2 regions of the Cytobacillus sp. FSL H8-0458 genome follow, and region 2 is predicted to be linked to the other one. Evidence: a T-box and tRNA genes for the amino acid it is inferred to sense, from the RefSeq annotation. Region 2 holds a T-box; the other holds one or more tRNA genes.

Region 1 (10,764 bases), 1.1 Mb from region 2:
CAAGGTAAAGGTCAAGGGTCATGTCGAGCAGGCGCTGGAGTATATTAAGGAGAATTTGACCCAGCGCTAAATGGGTTGCCTATTTTTTATCGGAACAAGGCTTTTGTCCATTCCGAAGAACAAGTTTTGCATATCATTTTATTAGGGCATACCTCCTCAGATACTTTTTCGAAACGGACCTGAACGGGTTCGTTTTTTTTATTGTTTTTACCATTCATCGATGGGTGGTATGATGAATAAAAACTATGTTGGAGTGGAGTTTATGAAAATTGTGTCTTCCATTTTGCCGCCCGAAGAGCTGCGCCAGGAAGTAATTCGGGATTTTCCTGAGGGAGATTTCCTGTTTTTTGACGGAATAGAAGCTGCAGGGGAATCCTTTTATAATGCTGAAGTATTTATTACCTATGGAGAAGATCTGACAGAAGAACATATTAATCAAACCACAAACCTAAGGTGGATTATGGTGATGTCAGCGGGAATGGATGAAATGCCTTTGGAAACCTGCAGGGAGAAAGGCATCTTAATTACAAATGCAAGAGGAATCCATAAAATCCCCATGGCTGAATTTGCGCTTGGAACTATGTTAGGGCATGTTAAACAAAGAGCATTGCTGGCTGAAAATGAAAAGGCAGAAGTTTGGAATCGTAATCTGCCAATGGATGAGCTGCATGGAAAAACTTTATTAATTATCGGTGTAGGTGCAATAGGGGGAGAGATTGCAAGACTCGCCAAATGCTTTGGAATGAAAGTGGCTGGAGTGAATAGGAGCGGCCGGGAAAACGCATGGACGGATCGTGTTTTTCCAGTCAGCAGGCTTACCCATGTCCTTCCTGAAGCTGATTTTATCGTTTCTGTCCTTCCGAGCACGCCTGAAACTAAACATCTGTTAAAAGATAAGCATTTCTCTGCTATGAAGAATTCTGCTGTTTTTATGAATATAGGAAGAGGAGATCTTGTTGAGGAGAAAGTGCTTCTATCTGCACTTGAAAAAAACCAGCTTTCACATGCGTATCTAGACGTTTTTGAAAAAGAGCCTCTGCCTGAAGGGCATCCTTTCTGGAGAATGGATAATGTAACGGTCACACCTCACCTGTCAAGCCGAACAAAAAACTATTTACCGAGATCTTTTGAAATTTTTAAGCATAACCTTCATACATATATAAAAAATAACAAAGATTATATGAATGCGATCGATCTTGAAAGAGGGTATTGAAATGAGAATTTATACCAAAACGGGAGATGAGGGGACAACGTCACTAATATATGGGCAGAGAGTCAGTAAGAATGACATTCGCGTAGAGGCCTACGGTTCATGTGATGAAGCGAATTCCATGATTGGATTGGCCTTAAGCCATTTAAGAAGCGAGTATTTCAGCGGTAAAGAAAAAGCGGAACAGGTATTTCATAAAGTACAGACTGACTTGTTCCATGCAGGAGCAGAGCTGGCAACCCCCGCAGGAAAAGAAGTTAAATGGACGATAAAGGAAGAAGATATCACCTTCATGGAAAAGCGAATTGATGAGTGGGAAGCTGATCTTACTGTACTGAATAACTTTATTTTGCCCGGCGGTCATCCTGCAGGAGCGGCATTCCATGTAGCGAGAACCGTTGTGAGAAGAGCGGAACGATGTGCGGTGTCGCTAGGTGGTGAAGTAAATCCGCTCGTATTAATCTATCTGAACCGGCTGTCTGATCTGCTGTTCGTTGCTGCGCGATTTGTGAATCATCATTTGGGCACTGGAGAGCAATCACTGCACGATGAAAAGAGCTGATTCCCTCTATTAAGGTGTTTGTAATATTGACAAATGTGGTAAAAAATTAGTACACTATTTATAAAGATTATAAAGTAAGAATATTTGTTGGAAAAGAGGTGCATGGCGGTGGCGCATATGGAATTAAAAGAGGCGCTGGATACTTTAAAAGACACTGGAGTTCGTATCACTCCGCAGCGTCATGCGATACTTGAATATTTAATAAACTCCATGTCACACCCGACTGCTGACGATATTTACAAAGCATTAGAGGGGAAATTCCCAAATATGAGTGTGGCAACAGTTTACAATAATTTACGAGTATTCCGTGAGGTTGGCCTGGTAAAGGAACTGACATATGGTGACGCATCTAGCCGCTTCGATTTTGTAACCACTCATCATTATCATGTCATTTGTGAAAGTTGCGGCAAGATTGTAGACTTTCACTATCCTGGCCTGGATGAAGTAGAGCACCTTGCTTCGCATGTTACAGGTTTTAAAATCAGCCATCATCGAATGGAGATTTACGGAACATGTCCGGATTGTGCAAGTAAAGAAGCTCACTAATAATTTTAAAGCTGCCGGCGCTTTGCTGTCAGCTTTTTATTTTTAATCCAATAAAAAACCGGCTGTCTGGAGCCGGTCATTTTGAACTTGAATATGGAAGCTAGAGAAAAATCAGCTCTGCTTCGTATTTTTTTTGTTGTATTTTTCATCAAATTCAGCGCCCTCAAGATTTGGATCAAGCGTCAAAGGTTCATTGCAGTACATGCACATATCAACGCGGCCAAGCATCTTTGTGTGTTTTCCGCAATTCGGGCAAACCACCTGCACGGTTTTTGTTGAAAGCATGCCGATCCAAAAATAAACACCGGTGCTGGCAAGAATGCAGAGCATTCCAAGAAGCATAAATATTGTCATGAGCAGAGCGGAATTCCTAAAGAATATTCCGAGATACATAACGATAAATCCGATAAAAATTAAACTAAGGGCAAATGTACGAATCTTATTGATTTTATTTGAGTACTTAGCCATACTGCTCCCTCCTAAAAACTAACTATACCACACTCCTTTTGCTGAAATAAATATTAATATAGAATGGTGTCGAAAAATGTCTCACCTTTAGGAAGGATTTCATTTATAATTGTCGAAGATATACGCTATCAATAAAATGGAGGAATTATGATGGAAGATATTCTCCGTCCTATATACCAGGAACGGGCAAGCCAGACAAACACTCTAGGCGTGATTATGACCGAAAAAATGCAAAAGGCTATTCCTGCTACTGATACATTTGATGCTGTACTGCTGATCCTTGTTGAGGAAGCAGATGAACCTGTATTTGTTAAACATTACACATATAAAGATAAAAAAGCGGCCCTTCATATCGTGACAGATAAGCAGCTTCGCGAATGGATCCTGCTGGGGTCGAACCGGAAAATCTTTGACTGGCTCTATAATGGAAAAGTTCTATTTGACCGAAATGAATATATTCATAACCTGAAGGTGGAATTAAGAGAGTTTCCATTCTATGGGCGAAAATTAAAAATGGGGCTTGAGTTTGCCAAGCTGATCAGACGATATATGGATGGCAAAGCCTTCTTTGAGAACCGCCATTATTTTGATGCCTATAACCATATTGTTCATTCCCTTCATCATCTGGCCAGGCTTGCTGTTATCGAAAATGGATTCCATCCGGAAGTAACTGTCTGGAATCAGGTAAAGCAAATTGAGCCTGAAATAATGAAACTGTATGAAGAATTGGTGAATAGCCAGGAGCCGCTTGAAAAAAGGCTGGAGCTGCTGTTCCTTGCAAGTGAATTTTTAATCCATTCGAGAACGAAACAAGGAATCAGTCATCTTGCTGATGTGCTTGCTGAGAAAGAAGAATGGTCCATCCACGATATTATGAACCATGATGAACTTCATCTTTATGCGGTTGACTTAAGCATGCTTCTTGAGTATTTGATTGATAAGCATTTCATAGAAGTAGTAAACATAGAAACAAAAGGTCAAGGAATTTATCACAGGTATTACAAACTCAAAAAAAAATTATCGTAAAAAAACTTTAAAATCTATTGACCTTTATTTAAATCCTTGTTATATTTATATCCGTCGCTGCGATATGAACGAAAAACATTTTCACAGACGACGGATAACTTTAAAAAAAGTGTTGACAGATAAAATCAACACATGTTATATTGATAAAGTCGCTTCTAAGCGATTAGGTAAAATATAACAAGAGAAATTGATCTTTGAAAACTGAACGAACAAAAACGTCAACGTTTAAATCATTAGTCTTTTATGAAAAGACAACTCGAGCTTAATCAACTCTTATATGGAGAGTTTGATCCTGGCTCAGGACGAACGCTGGCGGCGTGCCTAATACATGCAAGTCGAGCGGACAGATGGGAGCTTGCTCCCTGAAGTCAGCGGCGGACGGGTGAGTAACACGTGGGCAACCTGCCTGTAAGACTGGGATAACTCCGGGAAACCGGGGCTAATACCGGATAACTCTTTTCCTCACATGAGGAAAAGCTGAAAGATGGCATCTCGCTATCACTTACAGATGGGCCCGCGGCGCATTAGCTAGTTGGTGAGGTAACGGCTCACCAAGGCCACGATGCGTAGCCGACCTGAGAGGGTGATCGGCCACACTGGGACTGAGACACGGCCCAGACTCCTACGGGAGGCAGCAGTAGGGAATCTTCCGCAATGGACGAAAGTCTGACGGAGCAACGCCGCGTGAGTGATGAAGGTTTTCGGATCGTAAAACTCTGTTGTCAGGGAAGAACAAGTACCGGAGTAACTGCCGGTACCTTGACGGTACCTGACCAGAAAGCCACGGCTAACTACGTGCCAGCAGCCGCGGTAATACGTAGGTGGCAAGCGTTGTCCGGAATTATTGGGCGTAAAGCGCGCGCAGGCGGTTCCTTAAGTCTGATGTGAAAGCCCCCGGCTCAACCGGGGAGGGTCATTGGAAACTGGGGAACTTGAGTGCAGAAGAGAAGAGTGGAATTCCACGTGTAGCGGTGAAATGCGTAGAGATGTGGAGGAACACCAGTGGCGAAGGCGACTCTTTGGTCTGTAACTGACGCTGAGGCGCGAAAGCGTGGGGAGCAAACAGGATTAGATACCCTGGTAGTCCACGCCGTAAACGATGAGTGCTAAGTGTTAGAGGGTTTCCGCCCTTTAGTGCTGCAGCAAACGCATTAAGCACTCCGCCTGGGGAGTACGGCCGCAAGGCTGAAACTCAAAGGAATTGACGGGGGCCCGCACAAGCGGTGGAGCATGTGGTTTAATTCGAAGCAACGCGAAGAACCTTACCAGGTCTTGACATCTCCTGACAACCCTAGAGATAGGGCGTTCCCCTTCGGGGGACAGGATGACAGGTGGTGCATGGTTGTCGTCAGCTCGTGTCGTGAGATGTTGGGTTAAGTCCCGCAACGAGCGCAACCCTTGATCTTAGTTGCCAGCATTCAGTTGGGCACTCTAAGGTGACTGCCGGTGACAAACCGGAGGAAGGTGGGGATGACGTCAAATCATCATGCCCCTTATGACCTGGGCTACACACGTGCTACAATGGATGGTACAAAGGGCTGCGAAACCGCGAGGTTAAGCGAATCCCATAAAACCATTCTCAGTTCGGATTGCAGGCTGCAACTCGCCTGCATGAAGCCGGAATCGCTAGTAATCGCGGATCAGCATGCCGCGGTGAATACGTTCCCGGGCCTTGTACACACCGCCCGTCACACCACGAGAGTTTGTAACACCCGAAGTCGGTGGGGTAACCTTTTGGAGCCAGCCGCCTAAGGTGGGACAGATGATTGGGGTGAAGTCGTAACAAGGTAGCCGTATCGGAAGGTGCGGCTGGATCACCTCCTTTCTAAGGAATATTTACAAGAAACGTGACGTTCTTTGTTCGTTCAGTTTTGAGAGTTCAATCTCTCAATGAAAGATTCGTTCTTTGAAAACTAGATAATGTTAATGAAGAAGCAATAACCGAGTAATCGCCATCTTAGTTTTTTTCTCTTATTTAAAAATAAGTAAGAGCACAAACCATGAGGACGATGAGCGGCAAGGAGATCAAGGAAGCGACTGAGTGAGCACCGGAGCGTACTTTAGTACGTGAGGAGCGGAGCGAGAGAGCTGACGCAGAGATCTGCAGTCGATCAGCGGCCGAAGTAGGTTAAGTTAGAAAGGGCGCACGGTGAATGCCTTGGCACTAGGAGCCGATGAAGGACGGTACTAACACCGATATGCTTCGGGGAGCTGTAAGTAAGCTTTGATCCGGAGATTTCCGAATGGGGAAACCCCCTATCCGTAATGGGATGGGATCCTTATCTGAATACATAGGATATGGAAGGCAGACCCGGGGAACTGAAACATCTAAGTACCCGGAGGAAGAGAAAGCAAACGCGATTCCCTGAGTAGCGGCGAGCGAAACGGGATTAGCCCAAACCAGGAGGCTTGCCTCCTGGGGTTGTAGGACACTCTACACGGAGTTACAAAGGAACGAGGTAAATGAACAGGTCTGGAAAGGCCGGCCAGAGAAGGTAAAAGCCCTGTAGTTGAAACTTCGTTCCCTCCAGAGTGGATCCTGAGTACGGCGGGACACGAGAAATCCCGTCGGAAGCAGGGAGGACCATCTCCCAAGGCTAAATACTCCCTAGTGACCGATAGTGAACCAGTACCGTGAGGGAAAGGTGAAAAGCACCCCGGAAGGGGAGTGAAAGAGATCCTGAAACCGTGTGCCTACAAGTAGTTAGAGCCCGTTAATGGGTGATAGCGTGCCTTTTGTAGAATGAACCGGCGAGTTACGATTACATGCGAGGTTAAGTTGATAAGACGGAGCCGCAGCGAAAGCGAGTCTGAATAGGGCGAATGAGTATGTGGTCGTAGACCCGAAACCAGGTGATCTACCCATGTCCAGGGTGAAGTCCAGGTAACACTGGATGGAGGCCCGAACCCACGCACGTTGAAAAGTGCGGGGATGAGGTGTGGGTAGCGGAGAAATTCCAATCGAACCTGGAGATAGCTGGTTCTCTCCGAAATAGCTTTAGGGCTAGCCTCATGTAGTAAGAGTCTTGGAGGTAGAGCACTGTTTGGACTAGGGGCCCCCATCGGGTTACCGAATTCAGACAAACTCCGAATGCCAAAGACTTATCCATGGGAGTCAGACTGCGAGTGATAAGATCCGTAGTCAAGAGGGAAACAGCCCAGACCACCAGCTAAGGTCCCAAAGTATACGTTAAGTGGAAAAGGATGTGGAGTTGCTTAGACAACCAGGATGTTGGCTTAGAAGCAGCCACCATTTAAAGAGTGCGTAATAGCTCACTGGTCGAGTGACTCCGCGCCGAAAATGTACCGGGGCTAAACGTATCACCGAAGCTGTGGATTGACATCTTCCGATGTCAGTGGTAGGAGAGCGTTCTAAGGGCGTTGAAGCCAGACCGCAAGGACTGGTGGAGCGCTTAGAAGTGAGAATGCCGGTATGAGTAGCGAAAGATGGGTGAGAATCCCATCCACCGAATGCCTAAGGTTTCCTGAGGAAGGCTCGTCCGCTCAGGGTTAGTCGGGACCTAAGCCGAGGCTGAAAAGCGTAGGCGATGGACAACAGGTTGATATTCCTGTACCACCTCTTTACCGTTTGAGCAATGGGGGGACGCAGGAGGATAGGGTAAGCGCGCTGCTGGATTAGCGCGTCCAAGCAGTTAGGCCGGTAACGAGGCAAATCCCGTTACCACACAGGCTGAGCTGTGACGGCGAGGGAAATTTAGTACCGAAGTTCCTGATTCCACACTGCCAAGAAAAGCCTCTAGCGAGGGAAAAGGTGCCCGTACCGCAAACCGACACAGGTAGGCGAGGAGAGAATCCTAAGGTGAGCGAGAGAACTCTCGTTAAGGAACTCGGCAAAATGACCCCGTAACTTCGGGAGAAGGGGTGCTCATTAGGGTGAATAGCCCTGATGAGCCGCAGTGAATAGGCCCAGGCGACTGTTTAGCAAAAACACAGGTCTCTGCGAAGCCGCAAGGCGAAGTATAGGGGCTGACGCCTGCCCGGTGCTGGAAGGTTAAGAGGAGAGGTTAGCGCAAGCGAAGCTTTGAATCGAAGCCCCAGTAAACGGCGGCCGTAACTATAACGGTCCTAAGGTAGCGAAATTCCTTGTCGGGTAAGTTCCGACCCGCACGAAAGGCGTAACGATCTGGGCACTGTCTCAACGAGAGACTCGGTGAAATTATAGTACCTGTGAAGATGCAGGTTACCCGCGACAGGACGGAAAGACCCCGTGGAGCTTTACTGTAGCCTGATATTGAATTTTGGTACAGCTTGTACAGGATAGGTAGGAGCCTGAGAAGCCGGAGCGCCAGCTTCGGTGGAGGCGTCGGTGGGATACTACCCTGGCTGTATTGAAATTCTAACCCGCGCCCCTGATCGGGGCGGGAGACAGTGTCAGGTGGGCAGTTTGACTGGGGCGGTCGCCTCCTAAAAAGTAACGGAGGCGCCCAAAGGTTCCCTCAGAATGGTTGGAAATCATTCGCAGAGTGTAAAGGCACAAGGGAGCTTGACTGCGAGACCTACAAGTCGAGCAGGGACGAAAGTCGGGCTTAGTGATCCGGTGGTTCCGCATGGAAGGGCCATCGCTCAACGGATAAAAGCTACCCCGGGGATAACAGGCTTATCTCCCCCAAGAGTCCACATCGACGGGGAGGTTTGGCACCTCGATGTCGGCTCATCGCATCCTGGGGCTGTAGTCGGTCCCAAGGGTTGGGCTGTTCGCCCATTAAAGCGGTACGCGAGCTGGGTTCAGAACGTCGTGAGACAGTTCGGTCCCTATCCGTCGTGGGCGCAGGAAATTTGAGAGGAGCTGTCCTTAGTACGAGAGGACCGGGATGGACGCACCGCTGGTGTACCAGTTGTCTTGCCAAAGGCATCGCTGGGTAGCTATGTGCGGAAGGGATAAGTGCTGAAAGCATCTAAGCATGAAGCCCCCCTCGAGATGAGATTTCCCATAGCGTCAAGCTAGTAAGATCCCTGAAAGATGATCAGGTTGATAGGTCAGAGGTGGAAGCGTGGCGACATGTGGAGCTGACTGATACTAATCGATCGAGGACTTAACCAAAACGAAAAGCGGAGGCGACTGTTCAACTTCGAGAGACGTTGGAGAGCCGGCCATTCAAATCCTGGTTTTGGGATTTGGAGGGACGGATCGAAACGGCCGAGAAGTTAGGAGCCGAAGCTAGACAAGTCATTGGTGAATACTCGGCAAATACTTCTTCATGCATTATCTAGTTTTGAGGGAACGAAAAAAAGTAAATTTCCTCTTGAAAAATGATAGAAAGACGGTATAATAATACTTGTCTCTGAAAAAATAGTCTGGTGGCGATAGCGTGAAGGTCACACCCGTTCCCATACCGAACACGGAAGTTAAGCTTCTCAGCGCCGATGGTAGTTAGGGGCTGTCCCCTTGTGAGAGTAGGACGCTGCCGGGCTGTTTTACAAATATCATTATTCCGCAGTAGCTCAGTGGTAGAGCATTCGGCTGTTAACCGAACGGTCGTAGGTTCGAATCCTACCTGCGGAGCCAAATGGAGAGCTGTCCGAGTGGCCGAAGGAGCACGATTGGAAATCGTGTATACGCTAACCGCGTATCAAGGGTTCAAATCCCTTGCTCTCCGCCATTTTAATTTCATATTGGCCCCTTGGTCAAGCGGTTAAGACACCGCCCTTTCACGGCGGTAACACGGGTTCGAATCCCGTAGGGGTCACCATTTTGGAGGATTAGCTCAGCTGGGAGAGCATCTGCCTTACAAGCAGAGGGTCGGCGGTTCGATCCCGTCATCCTCCACCATATTATTTTATTATCGCGGGGTGGAGCACGCCCGAATAACCTTCGAAGGAATTACTTCAGCGCACCGATTGAGCTGCTGCTTGAATAATCTTTCTGAAATCGGGGGCGGTACATCATTGAATAAGCTGCGAGATGAAATACAAAATGTGAGCATAGAAAAATCACATTAATACTATTATCGCGGGGTGGAGCAGTCCGGTAGCTCGTCGGGCTCATAACCCGAAGGTCGCAGGTTCAAATCCTGCCCCCGCAATCCGGTCCGGTAGTTCAGTTGGTTAGAATGCCTGCCTGTCACGCAGGAGGTCGCGGGTTCGAGTCCCGTCCGGACCGCCATTTTTTATATATGGCTCAGTAGCTCAGTCGGTAGAGCACGACCGAATAAGCTGCCTTGAAAGACTTCAGCGTACCGATTGATAAATCGGGACGAAGGACGAAGCCAAATTTTATTTAGGCAAAATATCTTAATATGGCTCAGTAGCTCAGTCGGTAGAGCAAAGGACTGAAAATCCTTGTGTCGGCGGTTCGATTCCGTCCTGAGCCACCTTGTTATGTGATTAGCCGGTGTAGCTCAATTGGTAGAGCAACTGACTTGTAATCAGTAGGTTGGGGGTTCAAGTCCTCTCGCCGGCACCATTTTTTTATGTTAATATGGAGGGGTAGCGAAGTGGCTAAACGCGGCGGACTGTAAATCCGCTCCTTCGGGTTCGGCAGTTCGAATCTGCCCCCCTCCACCATTTATATAGGGGTATAGTTTAATGGTAAAACGAAGGTCTCCAAAACCTTTGATGTGGGTTCGATTCCTACTACCCCTGCCAATATTATTATGGCGGCTGTGGCGAAGTGGTTAACGCATCGGATTGTGGCTCCGACACTCGTGGGTTCGATTCCCATCAGTCGCCCCATATTTTAATGTAACAGTACAAGTGTAACTCTCATATAAATGTATTATGAAACGTTCATTGGGCTATAGCCAAGCGGTAAGGCACCGGACTTTGACTCCGTCACTCGCAGGTTCGAATCCTGCTAGCCCAGCCATTTTGCGGAAGTAGTTCAGTGGTAGAACATCACCTTGCCAAGGTGGGGGTCGCGGGTTCGAATCCCGTCTTCCGCTCCAGAATTTCATTGTTTTTATGGCGGCATAGCCAAGTGGTAAGGCAGAGG
Region 2 (10,764 bases):
TACAGCTATTCTGGCTAAAGAATTGATTAACCGGTTCCCGGAAGTGCTGGAAACGGCAAGTACCCCTAGAAAGACCTTCAGAGAGGGTACAGATGATGAAATTAAAATGGAAAACTGGAACTGGATGCTTCCTGAGCTGGTATATGGCTATGAAGGCGCAGATGGCCTTAAAACAGGTACAACTGACTTTGCCGGATACTGCTTCACAGGAACTGCTCTGAGAGATGGCAACCGCTACATCAGCGTTGTCATGAATGCTAAAGGAGCGAATGGCCAGGCTACTTATAAATCCAGATTCGATGAAACCAAGAAAATGTTCGATTTCGGTTTCACCAACTTCACGAAAGAAGAAATCGTTCCTGCCAAATATCAGGTGAAAGGCCAGAAAACAGTGCCTGTTACAAAAGGGAAAGAAGATAAAGTGAAGATTTCTTCTAAAGATGCCATCGAAATGGTGATGAGAAATGGGGAAAAGGAAAACTTTAAGCCCGTTCTTGTTCTGGATAAAAAGAAATTAAATGAAAATGGTGAATTGACTGCTCCTATTAAAAAGGGAGAAAAGGTCGGCTACTTAACGATCGAGTCCAAAGAGGACGGGAAGCTTGAATTCCTATCTGATAAGGGCAAAGGCAATATCCAGGTGGATGTTGTAGCCGCTGAAAGTGTTGAAAAAGCAAACTGGTTCGTGCTGACTATGCGCAGCATCGGCGGTTTCTTCGGTGACCTATGGGGAAGTGTTTCCTCAACTGTAAAAGGTTGGTTTTAAGAAAAAGGGCTTTCCTGTCTTGACAGGAGCCCTTTTTCATTGCATATTTTCAATAGGGAAAAATTCCGAGTAAAGTAATCTATTTTCCTTTTTTTGAAAAGTTATTTTTATCATAATATTTAACCCATCCAGAGCAGATGGTATTTACGAAGGGGGATAAACATGAAGACAGGTACAGATCGTGTTAAACGGGGAATGGCAGAAATGCAAAAAGGCGGCGTTATTATGGACGTCGTTAATGCTGAGCAGGCAAAAATCGCAGAAGAAGCTGGTGCAGTAGCAGTTATGGCACTTGAGCGTGTTCCTTCTGATATCCGTGCAGCCGGCGGTGTAGCACGTATGGCAGATCCGCGTATTATGGAAGAAGTAATGGGTGCAGTTTCAATCCCGGTAATGGCAAAAGCACGTATCGGCCATATTGTAGAAGCTCGTTTGCTTGAAGCGATGGGTGTCGATTACATAGATGAGAGTGAAGTTTTAACTCCTGCTGATGAAGAATACCATTTGAATAAAAGAGACTACACTGTTCCATTCGTTTGCGGATGCCGTGATTTAGGCGAAGCAGCACGCCGAATTGGCGAAGGTGCTTCCATGCTTCGCACAAAGGGTGAGCCTGGAACTGGAAACATCGTTGAAGCTGTGCGCCATATCCGAAAGGTGAATGCACAGGTGCGCAAGGTTGTCGGCATGAATGAAGATGAGTTAATGACAGAAGCTAAGCTTCTGGGAGCGCCATATGAGCTTCTTTTGGAAATCAAGAGCCTTGGACGCCTTCCAGTCGTAAACTTCGCAGCAGGCGGCGTTGCAACACCTGCAGATGCAGCTCTAATGATGGAGCTTGGTGCTGACGGTGTGTTCGTAGGATCAGGTATCTTCAAATCTGAAAACCCTGCGAAATTTGCACGTGCCATTGTGGAAGCAACTACACATTATCAGGACTATAAATTAATTGCTGAACTTTCAAAAGAACTTGGCACACCGATGAAGGGAATCGAAATTTCTTCATTGGCTCCTGAAGCTCGTATGCAGGAGCGCGGCTGGTAAGGAGAATTGAACATGATAAAGGTTGGAGTATTAGGGCTGCAGGGTGCGGTCAGAGAGCATGTTCTATCTGTAGAAGCATGCGGCGCCGAAGCTGTGGTCATCAAACGCAAAGAACAGCTTGATGAGGTGGACGGGCTGATCCTGCCTGGCGGCGAGAGCACGACCATGAGACGCCTCATTGATAAGTATGATTTTATGGACAGCCTTAAGGAGTTTGCCCAGTCAGGAAAGCCGATGTTCGGGACATGTGCCGGGCTGATTCTCCTTGCAAACCATATTATTGGCTATGATGAGCCTCATATTGGTGTGATGGATGTCCGGGTGGAAAGAAATTCATTCGGCCGCCAGCGCGAAAGCTTTGAGGCTGATCTTGATATCGCCGGAGTGGCAGAAGACTTTGCGGCAGTCTTTATTCGTGCGCCGCATATTGTCGAGGCGGGGGAGAATGTTGAAATCCTCGCCAAGCACAATGGCCGGATTGTGGCTGCGCGTGAAGGCAGATTCCTCGGATGCTCTTTCCATCCGGAACTGACGGATGACCATCGCCTGACAGGCTATTTCGTTGAAATGATTAAAGAGTCCAAGCAATTAGCAATTTGAATATTTTGGTTGCAAATGGACCATAATTGTAGTACATTATGAATTACAAAATTCTTATAGCTTAAAAGCAATGAGAGGAACTAGTAACAGGAACTTTGTTCTGTAGAGAGCCGGTGGCTGGTGCGAACCGGTGAATAAACCCTGTGAATCCATCCTCGAGCAAAGCATGGAACACCCGGTATGGTCCGGGAAAGTAAATGCTTTCGGTTAAAACCGTTATGGATTTAAGGTGGAAAGCTTATGCTTTCAACTAGGGTGGCAACGCGGGTAACTCTCGTCCCTTTTTTGGGGACGGGAGTTTTTTGTGTTCTAAATTATTTTTCAGGAGGGAATAAAAAAATGCTGGACATTAAATTTTTGAGAGCTAATTTTGAAGAAGTGAAAAACAAGCTTCAGCACCGCGGCGAGGATTTAACAGATCTGGGGAAATTCGAGGATCTGGATGTAAAGAGACGTGAATTGATTGTAGAAGCAGAACAGCTGAAGAGCAAAAGGAATGAAGTATCACAGCAGGTTGCAGCTTTGAAGCGCGAAAAGCAGGATGCAGACCATTTAATCGCAGAAATGAGAGAAGTCGGCGACAAAATTAAAGCATTGGATGAGGAGCTCCGTACGGTCGAGGAAGAATTGGACCAGTTGCTGCTGAGCATCCCAAACATTCCCCATGAAAGCGTGCCTGTCGGTGAAACAGAAGACGATAATGTGGAAATCCGCAAATGGGGAGATGTCCGTGAATTTGATTTCGAACCAAAGCCGCACTGGGATGTAGCAACAGATCTTGACCTGCTTGATTTCGAGCGTGCCAGCAAAGTAACAGGCAGCCGCTTTGTATTCTACAAGGGCCTTGGAGCCCGCCTTGAGCGTGCGCTTTTCAACTTCATGCTTGATTTGCACACAGACGAGCATGGCTATAAGGAAGTTCTTCCTCCGTACATGGTCAACCGTGCAAGCATGACAGGAACAGGACAGCTTCCGAAATTTGAAGAAGATGCTTTCCTGATTGAAAGCGAGGATTACTTCCTGATCCCAACTGCCGAGGTGCCTGTCACCAATATGCACAGAGAAGAAATTCTGAATGCAGATGAGCTTCCGATTAACTATGCAGCCTTCAGTGCATGCTTCCGTTCTGAAGCAGGGTCTGCCGGCCGTGATACTCGCGGGCTGATCCGCCAGCATCAATTCAATAAGGTAGAGCTTGTGAAGTTTGTGAAGCCTGAAGAGTCTTATGACGAGCTTGAAAAGCTGACTGGCCACGCAGAAAAAGTCCTTCAGCTGCTTGGCCTGCCATACCGTGTGATGAGCATGTGCACAGGCGATCTTGGATTCACAGCTGCGAAGAAATACGATATCGAGGTTTGGATCCCAAGCTATAACACGTACAGAGAAATCTCTTCTTGCAGTAACTTCGAAGGATTCCAGGCAAGACGTGCAAATATCCGCTTCCGCCGCGAGGCAAAAGGCAAGCCGGAGCATGTGCACACACTGAATGGATCCGGCCTTGCGATCGGCCGCACGGTGGCAGCCATTCTGGAAAATTATCAGCAGGCTGACGGAAGTGTTATTATTCCGGAAGTACTTCGTCCATATATGGGCAATCGGGAAGTTATTAAGCCTTAATGAGAAAATTCGGAGCGGATTTATTATCCGCTCTAATTTTTTTACAAAATAATGTTGACATCTTATTAAAGAGATGATATAGTATTTCTTGTCGATGCGGAGGAATACCCAAGTCCGGCTGAAGGGATCGGTCTTGAAAACCGACAGGCGGGTCAAACCGCGCAGGGGTTCGAATCCCCTTTCCTCCTCCATTTTATTGACATCTAACACGCGCATAAATATTGGAGATACATAAAACCGCTGATAGCATCAGCGGTTTTTTTGTGTGTTCAAAGAAAAAACCGCCGATAATGGCGGTTATTTTTTCAATAGTTGAGTTTGTCTTAAGAAGTAAGAAATGCGCTCCACAATCGGCTCAATGGATTGCTCATTCTGAATGATGTCATAATCATTGATATTCAGGCGCAGAACCGGGCATGCGTTAAAGCTGTTGATCCAATTTTCATAGCGCTGGTGCATTTCTTCCCAGTAGGAAATAGGTGTCTGCTGCTCCATCGGACGGCCGCGCTCCTGGATGCGTGAAAGAATGTCATCAAGCGAGCCTTCCAGGTAAATAAGCAAATCAGGGTGCGGGAAGTATGGTGTCATCACCATCGCATCAAATAAACTGGTGTAGGTTTCATAATCGACTTTGGACATCGTGCCTTTTTCATAATGCATTTTAGCAAAGATGCCTGTGTCTTCATAAATGGAGCGGTCCTGAACAAAGCCGCCGCCATATTCGAAAATGCGCTTCTGATCCTTGAAGCGTTCAGCCAGGAAGTATACCTGCAGGTGAAAGCTCCAGCGGTTGAAATCTGCGTAGAATTTATCGAGGTAAGGGTTTGTATCAACCTTTTCGAAAGAGGTTCGGAACCCCAGTGCGTCCGCAAGCGCATTGGTCATTGTTGATTTCCCGACTCCAACTGTTCCGGCAATGGTAATGACGGCGTTTGAAGGAATCTCATATTTCTGCCTTAGATTCATAAGTGTATGCTCCTCTTTTTTAATGATGTCGATAAGGTATCGAATATATGCATTAAGTCTGCTTCATTTTTAACAAAATCCAGCTGATCTCCATTAAAGCGGATGACCGGAATATCCGGGTGCTGCCTTTCGAACTCATTCATGGCTGTTTCATAATCGAGGGATAGCTGCTCGAGATATAACGGACTGATATTCTTTTCAATTTCACGGCCTCTCAGCTCGATTCGGTCGAGCAGTGTTTCGAGGCTGGCATTAAGATAGATGATGACATTCGGCTTTGGCATATCACCTGTCAGAATGTCGTAGATCTTCAAATACTTCTGATATTCAGTCTGATTCAGAGTGCGCTGGGCAAAGATTAGATTCTTGAAAATATGATAATCAGCCACAACAGGCTTATTTTGAGCTAAGTAATGATTATTGATATCAACCAGCTGTTTATAGCGGTTGCAGAGGAAAAACATTTCAGTTTGAAAGCTCCATTCTTCAATGTTTTCATAGAATTTGCCCAAAAAAGGATTTTCATCAACAATCTCTTTTAATAAGGCATACTGAAATTTCTCAGAAATTGCTTTAGCGAGAGATGTTTTCCCAACGCCAATCGGTCCCTCTACTGTAATAAAAGGTATTCCCCCCATAGTGATCGTCCTCCTGCATTGCTTATTTATCTATAGAAACCATTTATAGGTACGTTCCAAAAATGACACAAAGCTTATTTTATCACAGTATGGAGTGGAAGGGATATGGAATTTCAGCTGGAAATAAGAAAATAAGAGTATATAATTAGAAAATTAAAAAAGCTGCCTGTAAGCGGCAGCTGCTGAGTGATCATGCTCTTTTTGTCACATCGAAGTTTTCCGTAATCAGAAGCCAATTTTGCGGGAAAGACAGGCCGAGCTTCCAGTAGCTCATTCCCCGCAGCTTCAGTTCTTTGATTAAGTCGAATTTCGCCTGGATGGAGCGGGCATCCTCAAACCAGACCTCATGTCTTTTCCCGTCAGGTGCTGTGTAGTTGACAAACGGAGCCTGTGCTTTGTAATCATATTGAATGGCTACATTATTTTCCGCTGCGATCTGTATGGCCTGCTGCGGACTGACGGCTTTTGCGGTGGTGCCCTGAACAAACGGGAGCGTCCAGTCATAGCCATACAAATTCTGGCCCATCATGATTTTTGAAGATGGCATTTCGCTGATTGCATATTCCAATACCTGTCTCACGGGCCCGATCGGGGAAACGGCCATCGCCGGACCGCCGCTGTAGCCCCATTCATAGGTCATGATGACCACAAAATCTACAATCTCCCCATGGGCTTTATAATCATGGGCCTCATACCAGAGCCCTTTCTGTTCGGCGCTTTTTTTCGGGGCCAATGCTGTGGAAATCAGCCAGCCTTCCTGCCTGAATCTTGCCTTCGCTTTTCTGAGAAAATTGTTATAAGCTTCCCGGTCCTGCGGGCGCAGAAATTCGAAGTCAAAATGAATATCCCTGAAGCCGTATTTTTTAGCTGTGGCTGTAATGTTATCCAGGAATTTATTCTGAATCGCCATATCATTTAACAATATTCTGCCGAGTTCGTCACTGAACTGATCGTTTTCCTGATTGGTGATCACCATCATCAGTACATTATTATTGGCTCTCGCTATGGCAGGGAAATCATTCAGAAGCGGCTCCTTCAAAGAACCATCGCGGAGAGCCTGGAAACTGAATGGCGCCAGATAGGTCAGATAAGGCGCGGCCTCTCTTGCACTTTCCTCCAGTTCAGGGGCGACTGTATTGCCTCTTGGCTCCACATAGGCATTGAATTCTGCTTTCGTTTTCGGGCGGGGCGGGATATAAAGACGGAACCCCACCTGAAGCGGCTGGCTTACTGAAATGCCATTGACTGATGCCAGCTGCTGATAAGGAATGCCGAACCTTCTTGAAATCGAGTAAAGGCTGTCACCGGGCTGCACCCAATAAAAGCTTCCTATTATCGGAATAACCAGTGTCTGGCCGATCACCAGATTATTTGGATTGGGAACTTCATTTGCTTCAACGAGATCTTCAACTGTCGTTCCATATGCCTGGGCAATGCCGAACAAAGACTGGTTTTGCTGGACAACATGAATCTGCAATCTATCTCCCTCCCTGAAAAACACATCTTAAAACACTACTGCCATTTTATGAAGGAAACAGGGAAGAAATGTTATAATTGTTTTCAGAGAAGGAAGATATATTGGCTTTTAATACGTTTCTCATCATCTTTAAGGCATTTTCATTATCATGGTCATCGTTGGAAGCGGTGCAGTCATGCGGTATATGCAGACGGTATTCTCTCATATAAGCGTCATTGGCTGAAAACAGGACACAGATATTGCCTGCGATTCCCGTCATAACAAGCAGATTGACGCCGAGCTGGTGCAGGAGAGTATTTAGGGCAGTGCCATAAAAAGCGGAGTGCTTTGGCTTTATTAAAAAATAATCATCCGGCGACGGGTGTATTTCATGAAGGATACGCTCACTGACAGGATTGCGGCAATAATTCATAATCGTATCGAGATCAGCCTTCCAGAGGTTATAATGATCATTCACGTAAATAACCGGGAGATCCTGTTCATGGAATGCGGTCTTTAGCTCATTGATGGGTTTTATGATATTCAAAGCTTTTTCAGCAAGGATTTTTCCATGGTGAAAATGAAAGTCGTTAATCATGTCAATAATGATAAGAGCCGGTTTATAGGCTTGCGGATTTTTCATCGAATCGCTCCTTTAAGAGTATTTTTCGTAAAAGGGGCAGCTTTTACACAGATGTTAAGAGAAGGAATGAAGATATTTGATTCAGGAATCATTCACTGAAGATGAATTGTATATGCGGGAGGCAATCAAGGAAGCTAAGCTTGCTGAAGGGCTGGAGGAGGTTCCAATTGGCGCAGTCATTGTTCTGGACGGGGAGATTATTGCCCGGGCCCACAACCTGAGAGAAGTAAATCAGACTGCGATCGCGCATGCGGAACTCTTGGCCATTGATCAGGCGTGCAAAAAGCTCGGAACCTGGCGGCTGGAGAATGCCGTCCTATATGTAACTTTGGAGCCCTGCCCGATGTGTTCGGGATCCATAATTCTGTCGCGCATCCAGAAGGTGGTGTATGGAGCCAGGGATCCGAAAGGCGGCTGTGCCGGGACGCTCATGAACCTATTGCAGGATGAGCGGTTCAATCATCAGAGTGAAGTCGTCGCAGGGGTGCTGGAAGAAGAATGCGGCGAAATGCTTTCGAGCTTTTTCCGGAACTTGCGAAAGCGCAAGAAAGAAGAGAAAAAAAAGAGAAGGCAATTGCTGCAGATGGAACAGGATACAGGAATTGACATTGGTTAGGCATTGCTTTTTTTCCTGATTGTTAGTATACTTATAAATGCGTCGGACAAAGACGCACCTAAATATGGTATCAACTTTGCCGTGCTAGGCGGGGAGGTAGCGGTGCCCTGTACTCGCAATCCGCTCTAGCGAGGCTGAATCCCTTCCCGAGGCTGGTGTCCTGTAGGGCCTGCCTTAAGTAAGTGGTGTTGACGCCCGGGTCCTGCGCAATGGGAATCCATGAATCATGTCAGGTCCGGAAGGAAGCAGCATTAAGTGGACGCTCCCATGTGCCGCAGGGTTGCCTGGGCCGAGCTAACTGCTTAAGTAACGCCTATGGGCGCCAGTCGACGGAAGGTGCACGGCAGTTTATATTGTTATTAAAACTCATCCTTTTGCGGGGTGGGTTTTTTGTTGTATTTTTTGCTCTAGGTTTTGTAAAAAGGAATTTAGATACGTTATAATAGATGAAGGACTATACATAGGAAGGGGGCGTGTCAGTGAGTTATCAAGCTTTATATCGTGTTTGGCGCCCGCAGCAGTTCATCGATGTTGTCGGGCAGGAACATGTGACAAAGACTTTGCAAAACGCCCTGCTTCAGGAGAAGATATCACACGCCTATTTGTTTTCCGGCCCCCGCGGAACCGGTAAAACGAGTGCGGCAAAAATACTTGCAAAGGCTGTTAACTGTGAGAAGGCACCTGTTACTGAACCGTGCAATGAGTGTTCGGCCTGCAGAGGGATTACAGACGGATCAATTCCTGATGTCATTGAAATCGATGCTGCATCCAATAACGGTGTAGAAGAAATCAGGGATATCAGGGACAAAGTAAAATATGCCCCGAACGCTGTAAAATACAAGGTTTACATTGTCGATGAGGTGCATATGCTTTCAATTGGAGCCTTCAATGCCCTGTTAAAAACGCTTGAAGAGCCGCCTAAGCATGTTATTTTTATTTTAGCCACAACGGAGCCTCATAAAATTCCTCTGACGATTATTTCCCGGTGCCAGCGATTCGATTTCAAGCGGATTACGGCTCAGGCGATAACAGGAAGAATGAAGCTGATTGCGGATGAAACAGATGCAGCCTATGAGGAGCAGGCACTGCAGATCATCGCAAGAGCCGCAGAAGGCGGTATGCGTGATGCGCTCAGTCTGCTTGATCAGGCGATCTCCTTCAGCCAGGATCGCGTTACAGTTGAAGATGCCCTGTCTGTAACAGGTGCGGTGTCGCAGGGGTTTTTAAATAAACTGGCAAGAGCGGTTAAAGACAGGGATGCAGCGTCCGGGCTGGAATTTCTGGAGGAGCTCCTTTTTCAGGGGAAAGATCCATCCCGCTTTATAGAGGACTTTATCCTGTATTACCGGGATATGCTTTTATATAAAGCGGCTCCAAGGCTCGAGGAATCATTGGAAAGAGTTATGCTCGATGAGGACTTCCAGCAGCTTGCCGGGGAAGTGGAGCCTGAAGAGCTTTATGAGCTGATTGAAGTGCTGAACAAGGCACAGCAGGAAATGAGATGGACCAACCATCCGCGAATTTTCCTGGAAGTGGCGATTGTGAAGCTGTGCCAGCTTGAACAGCGGGAGAGACCAGGACAGGCTGCAGACATTAAGCCGCTGATGCAGCAAATCCAACAGCTTCAGCACGAGCTTGCTGAATTAAAGAAAAACGGCATAGCGGTGAAAGACGATGGAGCTCCTGCTGTACAGAAAAAGCCGCAGAGAAGTTCACGCAAAGGATTCCAGGCACCAGTCGGGAAAGTGAATGAAGTACTGAAGCAGGCAACTAAAAACGACCTGGTGGCTGTAAAGAGCCGCTGGGGCGAAATGCTGAACCTGCTTGTTCAAAACCAGATGCGCTCCCAGGCAGCTCTTCTCAATGAAGCAGAGCCTGTAGCCGCATCGGAAACAGCTCTTATTGTAAAATTCAAATATGAAATTCATTGTCAGATGGCCATGGATAATGCGAAATTCCTGGATACTTTGGCGAATGTCCTGTTTGAACTTTTAGGAAAGAGATTGCAGCTGGTCGGCATTCCGGATGAACAATGGCAAAGTGTCAGGGAGGATTTCCTGCGCAGCCAGCGTGACGGAGATGAGTCTGGCGGGAGCTTCGGCGGAAATGAGGAAGAGCCTCATGTGGCTGAAGCGGTCAAGTTATTTGGCGCTGAACTAATTGAAATTAAAGAATAGAAACTAGCTGGAGGTATGTAAAATGCGCGGTGGAATGGGAAATATGCAAAATATGATGAAGCAAATGCAGAAAATGCAAAAGAAGATGGCACAGGCACAGGAAGAGCTTGGCGAAAAAAGAATTGAAGGAACAGCCGGCGGCGGAATGGTGACTGTCGTTGTATCCGGACATAAACAAGTTTTAGAAGTAAATATTAAAGAGGAAGTTGTGGATCCGGAAGATATCGAAATGCTTCAGGAC

Evidence for each region. A T-box is a leader RNA that pairs with one kind of tRNA and senses whether it is charged. The one in region 2 lies ahead of serS (serine--tRNA ligase), so its partner is inferred to be a tRNA-Ser.
Region 1: it encodes a tRNA-Ser, which carries the amino acid that the T-box ahead of serS (serine--tRNA ligase) is inferred to sense. The anticodon was not compared.

What each region holds. Positions count from the first base shown of each region.
Region 1 covers NZ_JBBOBR010000001.1:3,091,712-3,102,475, reverse strand. The annotation lists gene bcp (thioredoxin-dependent thiol peroxidase) at 1-70, shown strand, start outside; gene NYE23_RS15235 (D-2-hydroxyacid dehydrogenase) at 233-1,213, shown strand; gene NYE23_RS15230 (cob(I)yrinic acid a,c-diamide adenosyltransferase) at 1,215-1,772, shown strand; gene perR (peroxide-responsive transcriptional repressor PerR) at 1,881-2,318, shown strand; gene NYE23_RS15220 (YgzB family protein) at 2,430-2,786, opposite strand; gene NYE23_RS15215 (nucleotidyltransferase-like protein) at 2,937-3,812, shown strand; rRNA gene NYE23_RS15210 (16S ribosomal RNA) at 4,087-5,637, shown strand; rRNA gene NYE23_RS15205 (23S ribosomal RNA) at 5,939-8,874, shown strand; rRNA gene rrf (5S ribosomal RNA) at 9,128-9,244, shown strand; tRNA gene NYE23_RS15195 (tRNA-Asn) at 9,265-9,339, shown strand; tRNA gene NYE23_RS15190 (tRNA-Ser) at 9,343-9,433, shown strand; tRNA gene NYE23_RS15185 (tRNA-Glu) at 9,449-9,523, shown strand; tRNA gene NYE23_RS15180 (tRNA-Val) at 9,528-9,603, shown strand; tRNA gene NYE23_RS15175 (tRNA-Met) at 9,783-9,856, shown strand; tRNA gene NYE23_RS15170 (tRNA-Asp) at 9,860-9,936, shown strand; tRNA gene NYE23_RS15165 (tRNA-Phe) at 10,072-10,144, shown strand; tRNA gene NYE23_RS15160 (tRNA-Thr) at 10,161-10,236, shown strand; tRNA gene NYE23_RS15155 (tRNA-Tyr) at 10,254-10,337, shown strand; tRNA gene NYE23_RS15150 (tRNA-Trp) at 10,345-10,418, shown strand; tRNA gene NYE23_RS15145 (tRNA-His) at 10,430-10,505, shown strand; tRNA gene NYE23_RS15140 (tRNA-Gln) at 10,564-10,638, shown strand; tRNA gene NYE23_RS15135 (tRNA-Gly) at 10,643-10,717, shown strand; tRNA gene NYE23_RS15130 (tRNA-Cys) at 10,736-10,764, shown strand, end outside.
Region 2 covers NZ_JBBOBR010000001.1:4,169,619-4,180,382, reverse strand. The annotation lists gene NYE23_RS21115 (D-alanyl-D-alanine carboxypeptidase family protein) at 1-766, shown strand, start outside; gene pdxS (pyridoxal 5'-phosphate synthase lyase subunit PdxS) at 929-1,810, shown strand; gene pdxT (pyridoxal 5'-phosphate synthase glutaminase subunit PdxT) at 1,823-2,410, shown strand; T-box leader at 2,472-2,695, shown strand; gene serS (serine--tRNA ligase) at 2,750-4,027, shown strand; tRNA gene NYE23_RS21095 (tRNA-Ser) at 4,126-4,218, shown strand; gene NYE23_RS21090 (deoxynucleoside kinase) at 4,325-4,993, opposite strand; gene NYE23_RS21085 (deoxynucleoside kinase) at 4,990-5,631, opposite strand; gene NYE23_RS21080 (glycoside hydrolase family 18 protein) at 5,822-7,108, opposite strand; gene NYE23_RS21075 (isochorismatase family cysteine hydrolase) at 7,155-7,730, opposite strand; gene tadA (tRNA adenosine(34) deaminase TadA) at 7,807-8,346, shown strand; RNA gene ffs (signal recognition particle sRNA large type) at 8,426-8,690, shown strand; gene dnaX (DNA polymerase III subunit gamma/tau) at 8,826-10,523, shown strand; gene NYE23_RS21055 (YbaB/EbfC family nucleoid-associated protein) at 10,546-10,764, shown strand, end outside.